Regions from separate parts of the Sphingobium sp. DN12 genome, predicted to be linked through region 2. Evidence: riboswitches for the same ligand, from Rfam matches in the RefSeq annotation. Region 2 holds a riboswitch; the other holds the start of a gene.

Region 1 (7,364 bases), 370 kb from region 2:
TTCTCCTCGACCGCCTGCGACATGGCGATCGATCTTGGCACCGTGAATACCGTCATCCACGCCCGCGACCGCGGCATCGTGCTCAACGAACCCTCCGTCATCGCGATCGAGACCATTCGCGGCATCCGCAAGGTCAAGGTGGTGGGCAATGAAGCCAAGCTGATGATGGGCAAGACCCCGGCCAATATCCAGGCGATCCGCCCGCTGCGCGACGGCGTGATCGCCGACATCGATGTCGCCGAACAGATGATCAAGCATTTCGTCGAAAAGGCCCAGGACGGCGGACGTTTCGGCCGCCGCTATGATGTAGTGATCTGCGTGCCCACCGGCTCCACCATGGTTGAGCGCCGCGCGCTGCGCGATGCCGCCTCCAACGCCGGCGCGGCGCGGGTGCAGTTGATCGAGGAGCCGATGGCCGCGGCGATCGGCGCCGGCCTGCCCGTTACCGAACCGCGCGGCGCGATGGTGGTCGATATCGGCGGCGGCACGACCGAAGTGGCCGTGCTGTCGCTCAATGGCATCGCCTACAGCAATTCGGCGCGCGTCGGCGGCGACAAGCTGGACGACGCCATCGCCTCGCACATCCGCCGCGTCCACAACCTGATGATCGGCGAAGCCACCGCCGAGCGCGTCAAATGCGCGATCGGCTGCGCCACCCCGCCCGATGGCGAGGGCGAGCGGATCATCGTCAAGGGGCGCGACCTGGTAAATGGTCGCCCTGCCGAAATGACCATCAGCGAAGCGGAAATCTGCGACGCCCTGTCCGAGCCGGTCGGCCAGATCGTGATGGCGGTGATGACCGCGCTGGAGCAGACCGCGCCCGAATTGTCGTCCGATATCATCGACGAGGGCATCACCCTGACCGGCGGCGGCGCGCTGCTGCGCCGGCTGGACGAGGCGCTGTCGGAAGCCACCGGCCTGCCGGTGCGGATCGCCGACACGCCGCTAATGTGCGTCGCCATGGGTGCCGGCAAGGCGCTGGAAGATCGCGCCTATGAAGGCGTGCTGACCATGTCCTGACCGGCGCGCACCGCCCCGACGATGGTTGGCGGGCATCGCTTGCCCGCCCCGCCACATCGGCGCTTGCCAGCACCGCCAAATGCCGCCAAGCAAAGCCCCGGATAAAAGAGGATGAGCGGGCGGATGAGCTATTATGACGTTCTGATCGTGGGGGCCGGCCATGCCGGCGCGCAGGCGGCTATCTCGCTGCGGCAGCACGGTTTCGAAGGCTCGGTCGGCATGATCGGCGACGAGAAGGATCCGCCCTATGAGCGCCCGCCGCTCTCCAAGGAATATTTCGCCGGCGACAAGAGCTTCGACCGCATCCTGATCCGCCCCGCCCCCTTCTGGGACGAGCGCAAGATCGACATGCTTCTGGGCAAGCGGGTCAGGAGCGTCGATCCGGTCGGCAAGTTCGTCACCGTCGGCGACGAGGAAATCGGCTATGACAAGCTGATCTGGTGTACCGGCGGCAGCCCTCGGATGCTGACCTGCAGCGGCGCCGAAGCCGCCAATGTCCATGCCGTGCGCCGCCGCGACGATGTCGACGCGATGATGGCGAAGATCGACAGCGTGAACCATGTCACCATCATCGGCGGCGGCTATATCGGGCTGGAGGCGGCCGCCGTCCTTTCCAAGTTCGGCAAGACCGTGGTGCTGCTCGAAGCGCTCGATCGGGTGCTGGCCCGCGTCGCGGGTGAGGATCTCTCGCGCTTCTACGAGGCGGAACATCGCGCCCATGGCGTCGACCTGCGCACAGGCGCGAAGATGGACTGTATCGCGGTCGAGGATGGCCGGGCGACGGCAGTGCTGATGCAGGATGGCGAGCGGATCGCAACCGACATGGTGATCGTCGGCATCGGCATCGTGCCTGAAACCGGCCCGCTGATCGCGGCCGGCGCGGCCGGCGGCAATGGCGTCGATGTCGACGAATATTGCCGCACCTCGCTGCCCGACATCTATGCCGTGGGCGATTGCGCATCGCACGCCAACCGCTTTGCCGGCGGCGCGCAGATGCGCCTCGAATCCGTCCAGAATGCCAATGACCAGGCCAAAACCGCCGTGGCCCACATCCTCGGCAAGGAAGAGGCCTATGACGCCGTCCCCTGGTTCTGGTCGAACCAATATGATCTCAAGCTCCAGACGGTGGGCCTGTCGACCGGCTTCGACCAGACGGTGCTGCGCGGCGATCCGGCCACCCGCAGCTTCTCGGTCGTCTATCTGAAGGGCGGCAAGGTGATCGCGCTCGACTGCGTCAATGCGGTCAAGGACTATGTCCAGGGCCGCGCCCATGTGCTGTCGGGCGCCCATCTCGACCCCGGGCAACTGGCCGATGCCGGCATTCCGCTCAAGGAAGTGGGCCTGGCCTGATCGGTCGGCGACGACGCGACAATCGGATTTTCCTACGAAGTTCACAGTGTCGTCGCCCCGTTTTGCGCCATTTTCCCGGCATAGGGTCATCGGAAAGCGACGGCGGCGCGACAATCGCGCGCCTGTGAAGCGACACCGACGCGCCAGCGAAGCGACGATCAGGCGACCATGACGCGACAGACTTGTTGCGGCAGGCTGTGGCAATGCGGTCGATGTGGGAGCGACAAGAGCGGCCAATTCCATCCCACAGGATGGACCAGAAAAATGCCGAGTAGGAAAGACGGCCGGGAAGCCGGCCGCTTAGCGCGCTCGATAATCGGAATCTCCCGTTTTTTTTTGAACCCGTCGCTCCTATGAGCGGCAAGTCGAAAGTCGGATGCCCCGATCGGACGAATGCTGATCTAGGCTCGTCCTTGATCCAAAAATACTCGCACCGCATGAAAGGCGCAGGGAACATCTTCCCAAAAACCCGATGGCTCGCGTGGGAACCTATCACTAATGTCAGCCAGAACCGGCGCGGCGTCTGGCGCAGCCAATCGCAGCAGCCAGCGGTCTAGCTGCACCCCGGCTCGAGCCGCGCCACAAAGAACACTCTCGGCATCCCATCCGATCCAACCTTCATCTGCTTCTGCAAGATCTCTCGCCAGGGCCAGTTCAAACCACGCTCCGACGAACATTTCGATCACAGCTTTTTCATGCGGTGGCCAGGAGTCCCATCCCGCGAGCGCCAGCTTGCCCAGCACGATCTCGGGATTGTTGGCATTCGCTGGATCAGACACTGACACGTCCAGAATGCGCGGCAGCAGATAGCGAAAGTCTTGCTCGTCACCAACCGTCAGGAACGCACCCGAAACATAGCGCCAGAGAGCCATACCGCTGATTTCACGCAATGGGGTAGCGAGCAAGACATCTGTGCCGCGCGTATCGATACAGCAAGGGCAGCCTTCGATCCTCGACGGCGCCGGCATCTCGAAAGTGCGATAGACGGCGTCCAACGCCTCGCTGGCGCGGACCATCGCTTGAGCTAATACGCCCTTGTTCATGAGGCCAGAATGACCGGCAAACGGGCGCGATGCGAGCAGAATCTGACGTTTCCCACTCCCCTCCCTTTCAGGGAGGGGCCGGGGGTAGGTGCGCCGCGTTGCGGCGGCCTACGGTCGATCGGGCAGAAGCTCGCTGCGCTCGCCACCCACCCCAACCCCTCCCTGAAAGGGAGGGGCTATCTGTCGTCCCCATTCTGCCGTCGCTACCCGCGAAAGCGGGTCTCGTTTGCCAGTTCCCATGGTCCGCCGCGATAGTGCCAGGCGGCCAGGCCTGCGATTGCGATCGGGCGGGGATGGAAATCGGCGCGCAATCGGTCGGCCAGCGCCCGCGCGACCCTGGGCTCCACCTTGTTCTGCACGGTCAGATGCGGGCGAAAGCCGGCCTGGTCCTGCGGCGTCAGCAGGCCGGTGAAGGCGTCCGCCAATTCGCCACGCAACGCCGCCAGATCGGGACTGTCGATGCGATAGGCGACCCCCTGCCCCAATAGCAGCACATCGCCCAGCCGCGCCCGTGGCGCCGGGCCGGCGCATATCTGTTTCATCCGCGTCCTGAGTTCGGGCAGCAGCGAAGGCGGCAGATGATGGAACAGGGTGACATGCGCCGGCACCTGATTGCGTTCGGGCGGAAAATGGGCGCGGCGCAAGCCATCCGCCCAGGCGAAATCGGCAGCGCCCAGCAGCGCGGTGACGATGATCGGATCAGCCAGGACCGCCTCCCTGCAACGCGATGGCGGACTTTCGCCCGGCCGGGACAGGCTATATGATGACAGATGCCGCGCCCGGCAAGCAGGCGCGGACCAGGAGGGGAAGCATCATGCGCGCACCGGCATCCTTCGTCATCATCGCCGTCATCCTGCTGCTATGGAACCTGATGGGCGTCGCCGCCTTCGTCATGCAATATGGCGCCGACCTCAGCGAACTCGCCAGAACCGATCCCGACACCGCCCGCGCCTTCGCCCAGATGCCCGGCTGGGCCTGGGTCGTCTATGCGGTGGCGGTGGGCGCCGGCACGCTGGGCGCGATCGCCCTGCTGCTGCGCCGTCGCGTCGCGGTGCCGCTGTTCCTGCTGTCGCTGCTCGCGGTGATCGTCCAGTTCGGATACACATTCCTTGGCACCGACCTGCTGGCGGTGAAGGGCGCGGGCGCGGCGATCTTCCCGGCCGTCATCGTCCTGATCGGCATCGGCCAGTGGCTCTACGCCCGCAGCCAGGCGGCCAAGGGTCTGCTGCGCTGATCGGCGCCGATCAGGCCGCGCTCTGCAATATCTCCTGGCCGATCATGTCCACGTCGAACGGCGCGGTCTGGTAGAGATCGTTGATCCAGTTGCCGAACAGCAGATGGGCATGGCTGCGCCAGCGATTTTCCGGCGGCCGGGTCGGGTCGTCATCCGGGAAATAATGGGCCGGCATCTGGCGGCCGCCGTCGCGCGCATATTCGTCGCCCAGGGTGCGCGTGTCATATTCGACATGGTTGAACATGTGCAGGAAGCCATGGCGCGGATCATGGACCAGGCAAGGCCCGGTCTCCGCGCTGTCGGCCAGCAGTTGCAGCCCGCGATCGACCGGCAGCGATTCGCGCCGCACTTCCGACCAGCGCGACACGGGGATCGAGAAATCGTCGGAAAAGCCCCGCAGATAGGGCGAGGCCGGAGCATGGTTGCGATGGCGGAACACGCCGAACGCCTTGCGCTCCAGCGCATGTTTCTCGACCCCGTGGAAATGATGGAGCGCCGCCTGCGCCGCCCAGCAGATGCTGAGCGAACGATGCACATGGGTCTGGGTCCAGTCGAAGATGGCGCGCAGTTCCTGCCAGTAGCTCACCTCCTCGAACGGCAGATGCTCGACCGGCGCGCCGGTGATCAGGAAGCCGTCGAACCGCTCGTCGCGCACATCGGTCCAGGCGCGATAGAAGGACTGCATATGATCGGCCGAGGTGTTGCGCGACACATGGTCGCTGATCCGCACCAGCGTCAGTTCCACCTGCAACGGCGAGGCGCCAAGCAGCCGCGCAAGCTGCGTCTCGGTATCGATCTTGTTGGGCATCAGGTTCAGCAGCGCGATCCGCAGCGGGCGGATATCCTGCCGCACCGCATCCGCCTCGCCCATCACGGCAACGCCCTCGGCTTCCAGCGTGCGGCGGGCGGGCAGGTCGTCGGCAATCTTGATCGGCACGTCTCGTCAGTCCTTCCTGGCGGGGCGACGATCGGTGGCTGAGGTCCGCTTTGTTGCCGGATCGGCCACATCCTCCCGGATCGGGAGTGCCACCTTGCCCGGAACGGCAGGTTGGCGTTGGGCGTCGCCCCAACTCTTGATGCTGGACTATCCCTAGCGCGCGCCGGACCATGTGGCAAGCCCGGCTATATATCGGCCAAGCCGGGCTTTACAGCTCGCCCCGCGCGCGGCGGATCTCGAACCACTTCCGCACATTCTCATTATGCTGCTGATAGGTGTCGGCAAAGATATGGCCGCCCTTCCCGTCCGCGACGAAATAGAGCGCATTCGTCTCCGCCGGGTGCAGCACCGCCAGGATCGACAGCCGACCCGGATTGGCGATCGGCCCCTTGGGCAGGCCGGTCATCGCATAGGTGTTGTAGTCGTTGACGTCGGCGATCTCGGACTTCTTGATCCGGCGGCCGAGCGGCTTGCCTTTGGTGATCGGATAGATGATCGTCGGGTCGGCCTGCAGCATCATGTTCTTGCGCAGACGGTTGCTGTAGACGCCGGCGACCATCGGCCGCTCCTTGGCGATCGCGGTTTCCTTCTCGACGATCGAGGCGAGGATGATCGCCTCCTGGGGCGACTTGGCGATCGTGTTGGGCGCGCGTTCGACCCAGAGCTTCGCCAGCGCCTTGTCCATCGCCGCCTGCATCCGCTTGAGCACCGCGGCGCGCGGCTCGCCCTTGTCGAAGGCATAGCTGTCGGGGAGCACGCTGCCCTCTTCTGGCACCGCGACATCGCCGGTCAGCTCGTCATTGGCCATCAGCCGTTCCTGCACCAGGATCGACGGCATGCCTTCGGGGATGGTGACCAGCCGGGTCAGCGTCTTGCCGCCCTGCAGGATGGACAGGATTTCGCGGTTGCTGGCGCCTTTGGGCACCACGAACTCGCCGGCCTTGATCGGCTTGGCGCCGCCAAAGACCTTGGCACGGGTCAGGAAGGCATCGGCCGAACGCACCGCGCCGGCCGATTTCAGCAGCACCGCTGCGTCGGACAGGGTCGATCCCTCCGGCACGACGATGCTGATATCCTGGGTGGCCGGCCCCGTCTCGGTCCAGCCATGGACGAAGCGGAAACCGACAAAGGCGATGACGGCCAGGCCGATCAGGAGGATGATGCAGCCCAGTCGCCGCACCGGATTTGCGCCGGATCGTCTTGCCATCATCCCAACTGCCCGACCCAAATAATGCCCAACCGGCTATGGCTTACATGATCCTCCCCTTTTCAGGGGAGGATCAGGCGTATCAGATCGCCTTCATGATGAGCGAGGCGTTGGTGCCGCCGAAGCCGAACGAGTTGTTCAGCACCGCGCGCACCTTGCGCTCCTTGGCGACGTGCGGGACCAAGTCCACGCCCTTGCAGCTTTCGCTCGGCTCGTCGAGGTTGAGCGTCGGCGGCACGATCTGGTCGCGCATGGCGAGGATGCAGAAGATGCTCTCCACCGCGCCTGCGCCGCCCAGCAGGTGACCGATCGCCGACTTGGTCGACGACATCGACATGCTGCCCAGATGATCGCCGAACAGACGCTTGACCGCGCCCAGCTCCAGCTCGTCGCCCAGCGGGGTCGACGTGCCATGCGCGTTCACATAGTCGATATCTTCCAGGCTGAGGCCCGAACGCTTGAGTGCCATCTGCATCGAACGGAAACCGCCATTGCCTTCCGGGTGCGGCGCGGTGACATGATAGGCGTCGCCGGTCAGGCCATAGCCGATGACTTCGGCATAGATTTTCGCGC
Region 2 (7,364 bases):
GCATGATGGCGGGATCGGTGCCGGTCTGCGCCGCAATCTCCATATAAGTTGGCCCCAGCGCCTCCAGCGCGATGGTGAGCCCGCCCGAGGCCGATCCGGTGAGCGCGGCGAGCAGGTTGGTCGCCACCGCCAGCGACACCAGCGGCCCGCCGCCCATGCCCAGCACCCAGTCACGGATCATGTGGAAGGCGGGCAGCGCCGCGATCACCGCGCCGAAGCCGACCAGGCTCGCCACGCTGATGATCGGCAGCACGGCGGCGTTGGCGCCCGAATCGATGCTGTCGCGCAGGCTGACGAGGCGGCCCCGGTTGCACAGGATGATGGCGAGCGTCGCGATCATCAGCGCCGCCGTCACCGACCATATGCCCGCAACCGCGCCCAGGCTGGTGCTGCCCCACAGCGGCTCCGCCAGGAAGGGCGCATCCCAGGTCGGGAACAGCCAGAGCGAGAGGATGAGGTTGCAGCCGATCATCACCCCGATCGGCAGGAAGGCGATGGCGAGCGAGGGGCGGTCGTCGGTCGGCGCCCCTTTGTCCATCTCTGCGGGGTCGAAGGTGGAGGCGGTGGTCGTATGCTCGCGCATCCGCGCGCTGTCGACCGGCGCGGCGGGGGAGAGGCTCGGGTCATAGCCTTCCAGCCGGGCGGCGGCGGCCGCCTGCGCCCGCAGCAGCCAGCCCAGCCCCACCGCCAGCATGATGACCGCAGCGATCAGGCCCAGGCCCGGCGCCGCATAGATGGAGGTGCCGAAGAAGGGCATGGGAATGACATTCTGGATCGCTGGCGTGCCGGGCAGGGCGGTCATGGTGAAGGTCGATGTGCCCAGGATGATGGTGGCCGGCACCAGCCGCCGGGGGATATTGCCGGCGCGGAACAGCGCCTGCGCCATCGGCACCAGCACGAAGAAGGCGACGAACAGGCTGACCCCGCCATAGGTCAGGATCGCGCCGGCCAGCACCACCGCCATGATCGCGCGGCCGGACCCCAGCCAGCCGATCATGGCATCGGCGATGCTGCGCACCGATCCGCTGTCGTTCATCAGCTTGGCGAAGATCGCCCCGAGCAGGAACAGCGGGAAGAATTGGGCGAGGAAGCCGGCGGCGGCGACCATGAATATCTGGGTCCAGCTCGCCAGCATCGGATAGCCCGAAAAGCTGGCGGCGATCATCGCCAGCGCCGGGGCGAGGAACAGGACGCTCCAGCCGCGATAGGCCATGGCGATCAGCGCACCGAGCGCGACCAGGATGCCGAGGAAGCTCAATGCCTCAGACATGGGCGAGCAGCGCGTCGATATCGAGCGTCGATTCCCGGCCGATCGCCTGGCCATGATCCTTCAGGAAATCGTCCGCCGCCTTGCGCCCGATCTTCTTGAGCTTCCACAGGAAAGCCCATTCGGCGTTCAGCTTGGACGAATGGCCGAATTGCAGCATGTCGGCGCTGGCGATGCGGTGGATGCGCATCTTCGCCCATTTCTCGCCCTCGCCATGGCCGGGGTCGGCGACCTGGCGCAGCAGCGCCATCATCCGGATTTCCTGCAACAGCACGGCGTTGAAGGAAATCTCGTTCAATCGGCTGGCAATGTCGCGCGCGGCGTAGAGGTCGGTAGCGCGCTCGACCGGGTTCACCTGGATCAGGATGGTGTCGTCGGAATCGCAATCGCGCACCAGCGGCGTCAGCGTCGGATTGCCCGAATAGCCGCCGTCCCAATAGGCCTCGCCATCGATCTCGACCGCGTGGAACATGGTGGGCAGGCAGGCGGAGGCTAGCAGCACGTCGGGGGTGATTTCGGCATTGCGGAACACGCGGGCCTGGCCGGTGCGCACGCTGGTCGCGGTGATGAACAGGCGGATCGGGCTGGCGGCGAGATGGTCGAAATCGACGCACTCGTTGAGGATGTCGGTCAGCGGATTGAAGCCGCCCGGATTGAGATCATAGGGCGAGCAGAGCCGCGCCATCAGGTCCATGCCGACATAGAGTGGCGAATAATCGAGCGTCCAGCGGCCGAGCGCTATGTCGAGCGGGCTGCGGCGGAACGGGCTGAACATCGCCCCGTCCGACACCTTGCTCCAGAAACGGGTGAGGGCGCGGCGGGCACCCGGCGCGCCGCCATGGGCATAACCGCTGGCCAGCACGGCGGCGTTCATCGCCCCGGCCGACGTGCCGGATATGCCATCGATCCGCAGCCAGGGTTCCTCCAGCAGGCGGTCGAGCACGCCCCAGGTGAAGGCGCCATGGGCGCCGCCACCCTGCAGGGCCAGGTCGATCAGGCGGCTTTGCGGTGCGGCAGTCGGATCGGGCATCGGGCACCTCGCGCTTGGCGGGCATGGCCCGCTGTCGGAGCTTGTTGCGATGCAGCATGGGACCATTGCGGCCCGCCAATGTCAACGCCCTGCGCGTTGCACAAACCTCATTCCCGACCCGCGCGGATCGCCGCGCCGCCCGCGATCGGCGTGATCGCGACCAGCAGCAGGGAGGCGGCGCCCAGGAATTTGAACGCGGCGCCGCTGCCGTCGCCCAGCGTGCCCGCGCCAAAGATCAGCAGCGGCACCGCCAGCGGCAGGGCGAGCAGGCCCGCCAGCGCGCCCGACGAGCGCAGCCCGGCGGTCAGGGTCGCCACCAGCAGGCCAAGCGCGGCCAGCGCGGGCGTACCGATCAGCAGCCCGGCCTCCAGCGTCAGGATCGTGGCGCCGTCCAGCTTCAGCAGCGCGGCGGCGGGCAAGGCGGCGATCATCAGCGGCGGACCGAAACCCAGCCAATGGGCGATCAGCCGGGCGATCACCACCATCTCCTCGCTGATGCCGCGCAGCGCGATCTGGTCCAGGATGCCGGCATCGCGATCCGGCGCGACCAGCCGGTCGACCGGCAGCAGGCTGGCGAGCAGCGCCGCGATCCACAACATGCCGCCACCGGTGCGGGCGAGCAGGGCGGCATCGGGGCCGACCGCGAAGGGATAGAGGCTGGCGACCAGCAACAGGAAGGCGACCGGCAGCCACAGGCCGGCCGAGCGCCAGGCCTGTCCCAGGTCGCGGGCGACGAGCAGGGCGATCAGTCGCATGACGCCTCCTGCGCCGGGTCCGGCACATGGGCGGCCATGGCGATCCGCACCGGATCGGTCAGCGGCAAAGGCTGGTGCGAGGCGGCGACGACGATGCCGCCGGCCGCCAGATGGTCTGCCACCGCGGCGCCGAGCAGCGCGACCGACGCATCGTCCAGGCCATTGGCCGGCTCGTCGAGCAGCCAGATATCCGCGCCGCTGGCGATCACGCGGGCGAGCATGGCGCGCTTGCGCTGGCCGGTGGACAGCATGCGCACGGGCACATCGCGCAAGGGGGCGAGCGCCAGGGCGTAGAGCGCGCGGTCGAGCGCGGCCGCATCCACCCGGTCAAGCTGTGCCCAGAAGCCGAGTGCGCGATGAAGCGGCAATTCCATGTCGAGTGCCAGCCGCTCGTCGGCCAGCGCGACGCTGCCCTGGCGGTCGATCGTCCCGGCATAGGCGGGCAGCAGTCCGGCGCACTGGCGCAGCAGGCTCGACTTGCCGATGCCGTTGGCGCCGTGCAGCAAGGCGCTGCCGCCAGCCGCCAGCACCAGGTCGACGCCGGCAAAGAGCAGGCGTCCGCCGCGCAGACAGGCCAGGCCCGACAGGCGCAGCGCCGCGCCGCTCATGGGGCGACCATATCCTCCAGCACATGCATGTCGATGTCCGACAGGCCGAAATGATGGCCGATCTCATGCACCACGACATGGGTGATGAGCGCTTCGAGCGGCACGCCGGTTTCGACCCATTCGTCGAGCAGCGGGCGGCGGAAAAGATGCACGGTCGGCGGCAGGTCGCCGGTCTGCGCCTCCTGCCCGAAGGGACGGCCGCTATAGAGGCCGGTCAGGCCGAACGGATCGTCAATCTCCATCTCCTTCAATATATCGGCGTCGGCGAAATCCTCGACCAGCATCACGACATTGGAGAGATAGGAACGGAAGGGCTCGGGCAGGCGGTTCAGGGCCTCCAGCGCGAGTGTCTCGATTTCCTGTGGGGTAGGGGCGAAGCGGAACGATTGACCAGTGTCAGGCATGGCTGTCACATAGGCGAAAGAAATAACGCAGGATAGAGAAATGCTTGCCAGACTGAACGAAACGGAACGGGCGATCGCGCTGGCGGATTTGCCCGAATGGACGGCGGTCGCCGAACCGGACGGGATCGCGCGCAGCTTCACCTTTCCCGACTTCGTCGCCGCCTTCGGCTTCATGACGCGGGTGGCGCTGCTGGCGGAAAAGGCGGACCATCATCCCGAATGGTCGAACGTCTATAACCGGGTCGAAATCACGCTCACCACCCATGATGCCGGCGGCCTGTCGCAACGGGACATCGATCTGGCGAAGGGGATAGAGGCGCTGCTGCGCTGACGCTTGACGCGGCATCGCCCGGCCGATAATCGCCCCGGCAACATCAAGAGTCGGGCCAACGTCCGACACCAACCTGCTCCCCGAGCAAGGTGGTGCCTTTCGAAAGAGGGGGATGTGGCCGGACCGGCAATCCAACGGGACATGCAGCCACGACGACGTTGATCCGATGCTTGGTCACACACCAGCAGACGGAAGCATGACGTGCCCATTTCCACACAGCAATTTGCCAGCGACAATTATGCCGGGGCCTGCCCCGAGGCGCTCGACGCGATGCTTGCGGCGAACAGCGGATCGGCAACGGCCTATGGCGAGGATGAATGGACGCAGCGCGCGGCCGACAATTTCCGCACCCTGTTCGGCGGCGATGCGGAGGTCTTCTTCGTCTTCAACGGCACGGCCGCCAATTCGCTGGCGCTCGCGGCGCTGTGCCAATCCTATCATAGCGTGATCTGTTCGGCGTCTGCCCATGTCGAGACCGACGAATGCGGTGCGCCCGAATTCTTCTCCAACGGGTCGAAGCTGCTCGCCGCGCCCTCGGCCGACGGCAAGCTGACGCCGGATGCGATCCGGCAGCTCGCGACCAGCCGGTCCGACATCCATTTCCCCAAGCCGCGCGTCGTCACCATCACCCAGCCGACCGAGACCGGCCTTGTCTACACGGTCGAGGAAGTGCGCGCGATTTCCGCCGTGTGCCGCGAACTGGGGCTGAAGCTGCATATGGACGGCGCCCGCTTCGCCCATGCCTGCGCCAGCCTTGGCTGTGACCCGTCGGAGATCAGCTGGAAGGCGGGCGTCGATGTGCTCTGCTTTGGCGGCACCAAGAATGGCATGGCCGTGGGCGAGGCGGTGATCTTCTTCGATCGCGCGCTGGCGCAGGATTTCGACTATCGCTGCAAGCAGGCGGGGCAACTGGCGTCGAAGATGCGTTTCCTATCGGCGCCCTGGATCGGCCTGCTGGAAAGCGGCGCCTGGCTGCGCAACGCTCGCCACGGCAATGATTGCGCGCGCCGGCTGGCGGCGGCGATCGCCGACCTGCCCGATGTCAGCCCGATCTTCCCGGTGGAGGCCAATGCGCTGTTCCTGTCGGCCCCCGCACCGGTGCTGGATGCCCTGCGCGCGCGCGGCTGGCGTTTCTACACCTTCATCGGCGGTGGTGCGCGATTCATGTTCGCCTGGGATGCACAGGTGGAACGGGTCGACGAACTGGCCCGCGACATCAGGGAAGCCTGCCTGGCAGTCGCCGCCTGACCGGATGGCGCTAGTGCGGGCGAGGCGGCCTCAGGGTTCCTCGCCCTCGATGCGGGCGTCATAACTGCTCAGCGCGCTGATGACGTCCGGCATCTTTTCGTAGCGCTTGCGCAGCAAGGCCAGCTTCGCGTCGGTGCCGGAGCAGAGTTCGGCGACGCTTTCCTCGATATAGGCGCGCCGTTCCGCATCATAGGGTTCCTCGCCGCGGAAATGGTCGCAGCTGTCGCGGTCGACCATGAAGGCGGTGACTTCGCGCGGGAAGGGGGCGGGCTGGGCTGCATTGCTGGACGGCGGCAGGTCGAGCGAATTGGTCGGGCCGGGCGGGCCGACGGTGACGATCGGCGCCGGGCGCGAGGGCAGGACGGCGGGCGGAGCGGGCGGCGGCGGATCGGGCTGGACGACGGCAACGGCCACCTGCTGCGGCGTGCTGACCGGGGCGGCCTGTGCGCTGTCATCGGACGAGCCCTTGCAGCCGGTGACGAGCACCAGCGCCAGCATCATCGGAAACAGCTTCAAACGCCCCTTCACCCGATTTCCTCCCGCAGTCCGGCGATCAGATCCGCAACATGCGGCAAGCGCGACTCTTCCTCGTCGAGGATCGCCAGAAACGCTGCCCGCCTATAGTTGCGCAACGCCCCTTCGGGAAGACGGGTTGGGGCAGGAATTGCGGAAATTACGATATCCAGCAGACGCTCCACCCCATGGAGCCTGCCCCACAGATAGTCATTCTCCCGATAGACCCGGCTGAAGAAGGCACCAAAATTGTTGAATTCTATGCCTTTTAGCGTGGCGTTGGCGCCGCCGGCGCGGATGGCGGTGCAATCTTCGGGCGAAATCCGGTCGACCTTGATCGGATCATATTCATCGACAGCGTCACCCTGAAGCAACGGTAGGGTCGCGATGTCGGAGAAGGGGAAGCCGAGATAGGCCAGCAACATGGTGCGGCGCCCGGCCTTGGGCAAGTTGGCGAGCGCTTCGGCCAGCAGCATGTCGGCGGCTTCGTCGCGGGCGCGCAGGCCGCGCGCCTGCGCCATCGCCTCCAGCGCGGCACCGGCGTCGGTCGGCACCTGCGCCGCGGCGGCGCGGACATGATCATTGTAGAAATCATTGCCCTCGCATTCGGTATAGAGGGCGAGCGCGCGATAGATGGCGTCGTGCATCGCCTGCACCGCTTCGCTGTCGGCATCGGCCTCCAACTCCAGCGTCTCGGCCAGCCGCCGCGCCAGGAAGCGCAGCCGGCGGATGCGGAAGGGGAGGTCATGGGTGCGGAAGAAGAGGACGGGCGCGGCGGCGGAGCCGGCATCCTCGGTCAACTGGTCGGCACCGATCGCGCGCACCTGCTTCCAGATCGCCTGGCGATAGGCTTCGCGCATCATCGGCGCATCCTCGCCGCTCAACTGGAACAGACGCGCGGCCAGATCCTCGACGATACCCGACAGCTTGAGATGGGCATAAGCGGGGAAGGCGAAACCGGCCGAGGCGGCGGCACGCTGCTGCGCCTTGCCGCGCCAGGCCGACAGGCGCGCCGGCGTGGGCCGGTCGAGGAACAGCATGCGGCCGATAGCCCCCTCCACCTCCGCCTCGATACCGGGGCGCAGCGCCTGGATGATCCGGCCCATGCGGCGGATGCGGGCGGAATGGCGGTCGATCGCCTCCAGATTGTCGCGGATCGGCTGTTCGCGCGGAATGTCCGACAGCGCGCCGAAGATGGTGCGGAAAAA

The links. A riboswitch is a leader RNA that binds a small molecule or an ion and turns the genes downstream of it on or off. The one in region 2 is predicted to bind S-adenosylmethionine.
Region 1: another riboswitch for S-adenosylmethionine. It lies ahead of ACI6S0_RS10120 (homoserine O-succinyltransferase); the one in region 2 lies ahead of ACI6S0_RS11950 (threonine aldolase family protein).

The regions. Positions count from the first base shown of each region.
Region 1 covers NZ_CP173717.1:2,151,856-2,159,219, forward strand. The annotation lists gene ACI6S0_RS10095 (rod shape-determining protein) at 1-1,020, shown strand, start outside; gene ACI6S0_RS10100 (NAD(P)/FAD-dependent oxidoreductase) at 1,144-2,370, shown strand; gene ACI6S0_RS10105 (hypothetical protein) at 2,772-3,413, opposite strand; gene ACI6S0_RS10110 (2'-5' RNA ligase family protein) at 3,617-4,120, opposite strand; gene ACI6S0_RS10115 (sugar transporter) at 4,228-4,647, shown strand; gene ACI6S0_RS10120 (homoserine O-succinyltransferase) at 4,658-5,584, opposite strand; SAM-I-IV-variant riboswitch at 5,624-5,732, opposite strand; gene mltG (endolytic transglycosylase MltG) at 5,793-6,764, opposite strand; gene fabF (beta-ketoacyl-ACP synthase II) at 6,874-7,364, opposite strand, start outside.
Region 2 covers NZ_CP173717.1:2,522,096-2,529,459, reverse strand. The annotation lists gene ACI6S0_RS11980 (GntP family permease) at 1-1,270, opposite strand, end outside; gene ACI6S0_RS11975 (patatin-like phospholipase family protein) at 1,263-2,297, opposite strand; gene ACI6S0_RS11970 (heme exporter protein CcmB) at 2,405-3,052, opposite strand; gene ccmA (heme ABC exporter ATP-binding protein CcmA) at 3,043-3,660, opposite strand; gene ACI6S0_RS11960 (metallopeptidase family protein) at 3,657-4,064, opposite strand; gene ACI6S0_RS11955 (4a-hydroxytetrahydrobiopterin dehydratase) at 4,105-4,395, shown strand; SAM-I-IV-variant riboswitch at 4,431-4,539, shown strand; gene ACI6S0_RS11950 (threonine aldolase family protein) at 4,597-5,643, shown strand; gene ACI6S0_RS11945 (hypothetical protein) at 5,674-6,171, opposite strand; gene ACI6S0_RS11940 (patatin-like protein) at 6,168-7,364, opposite strand, start outside.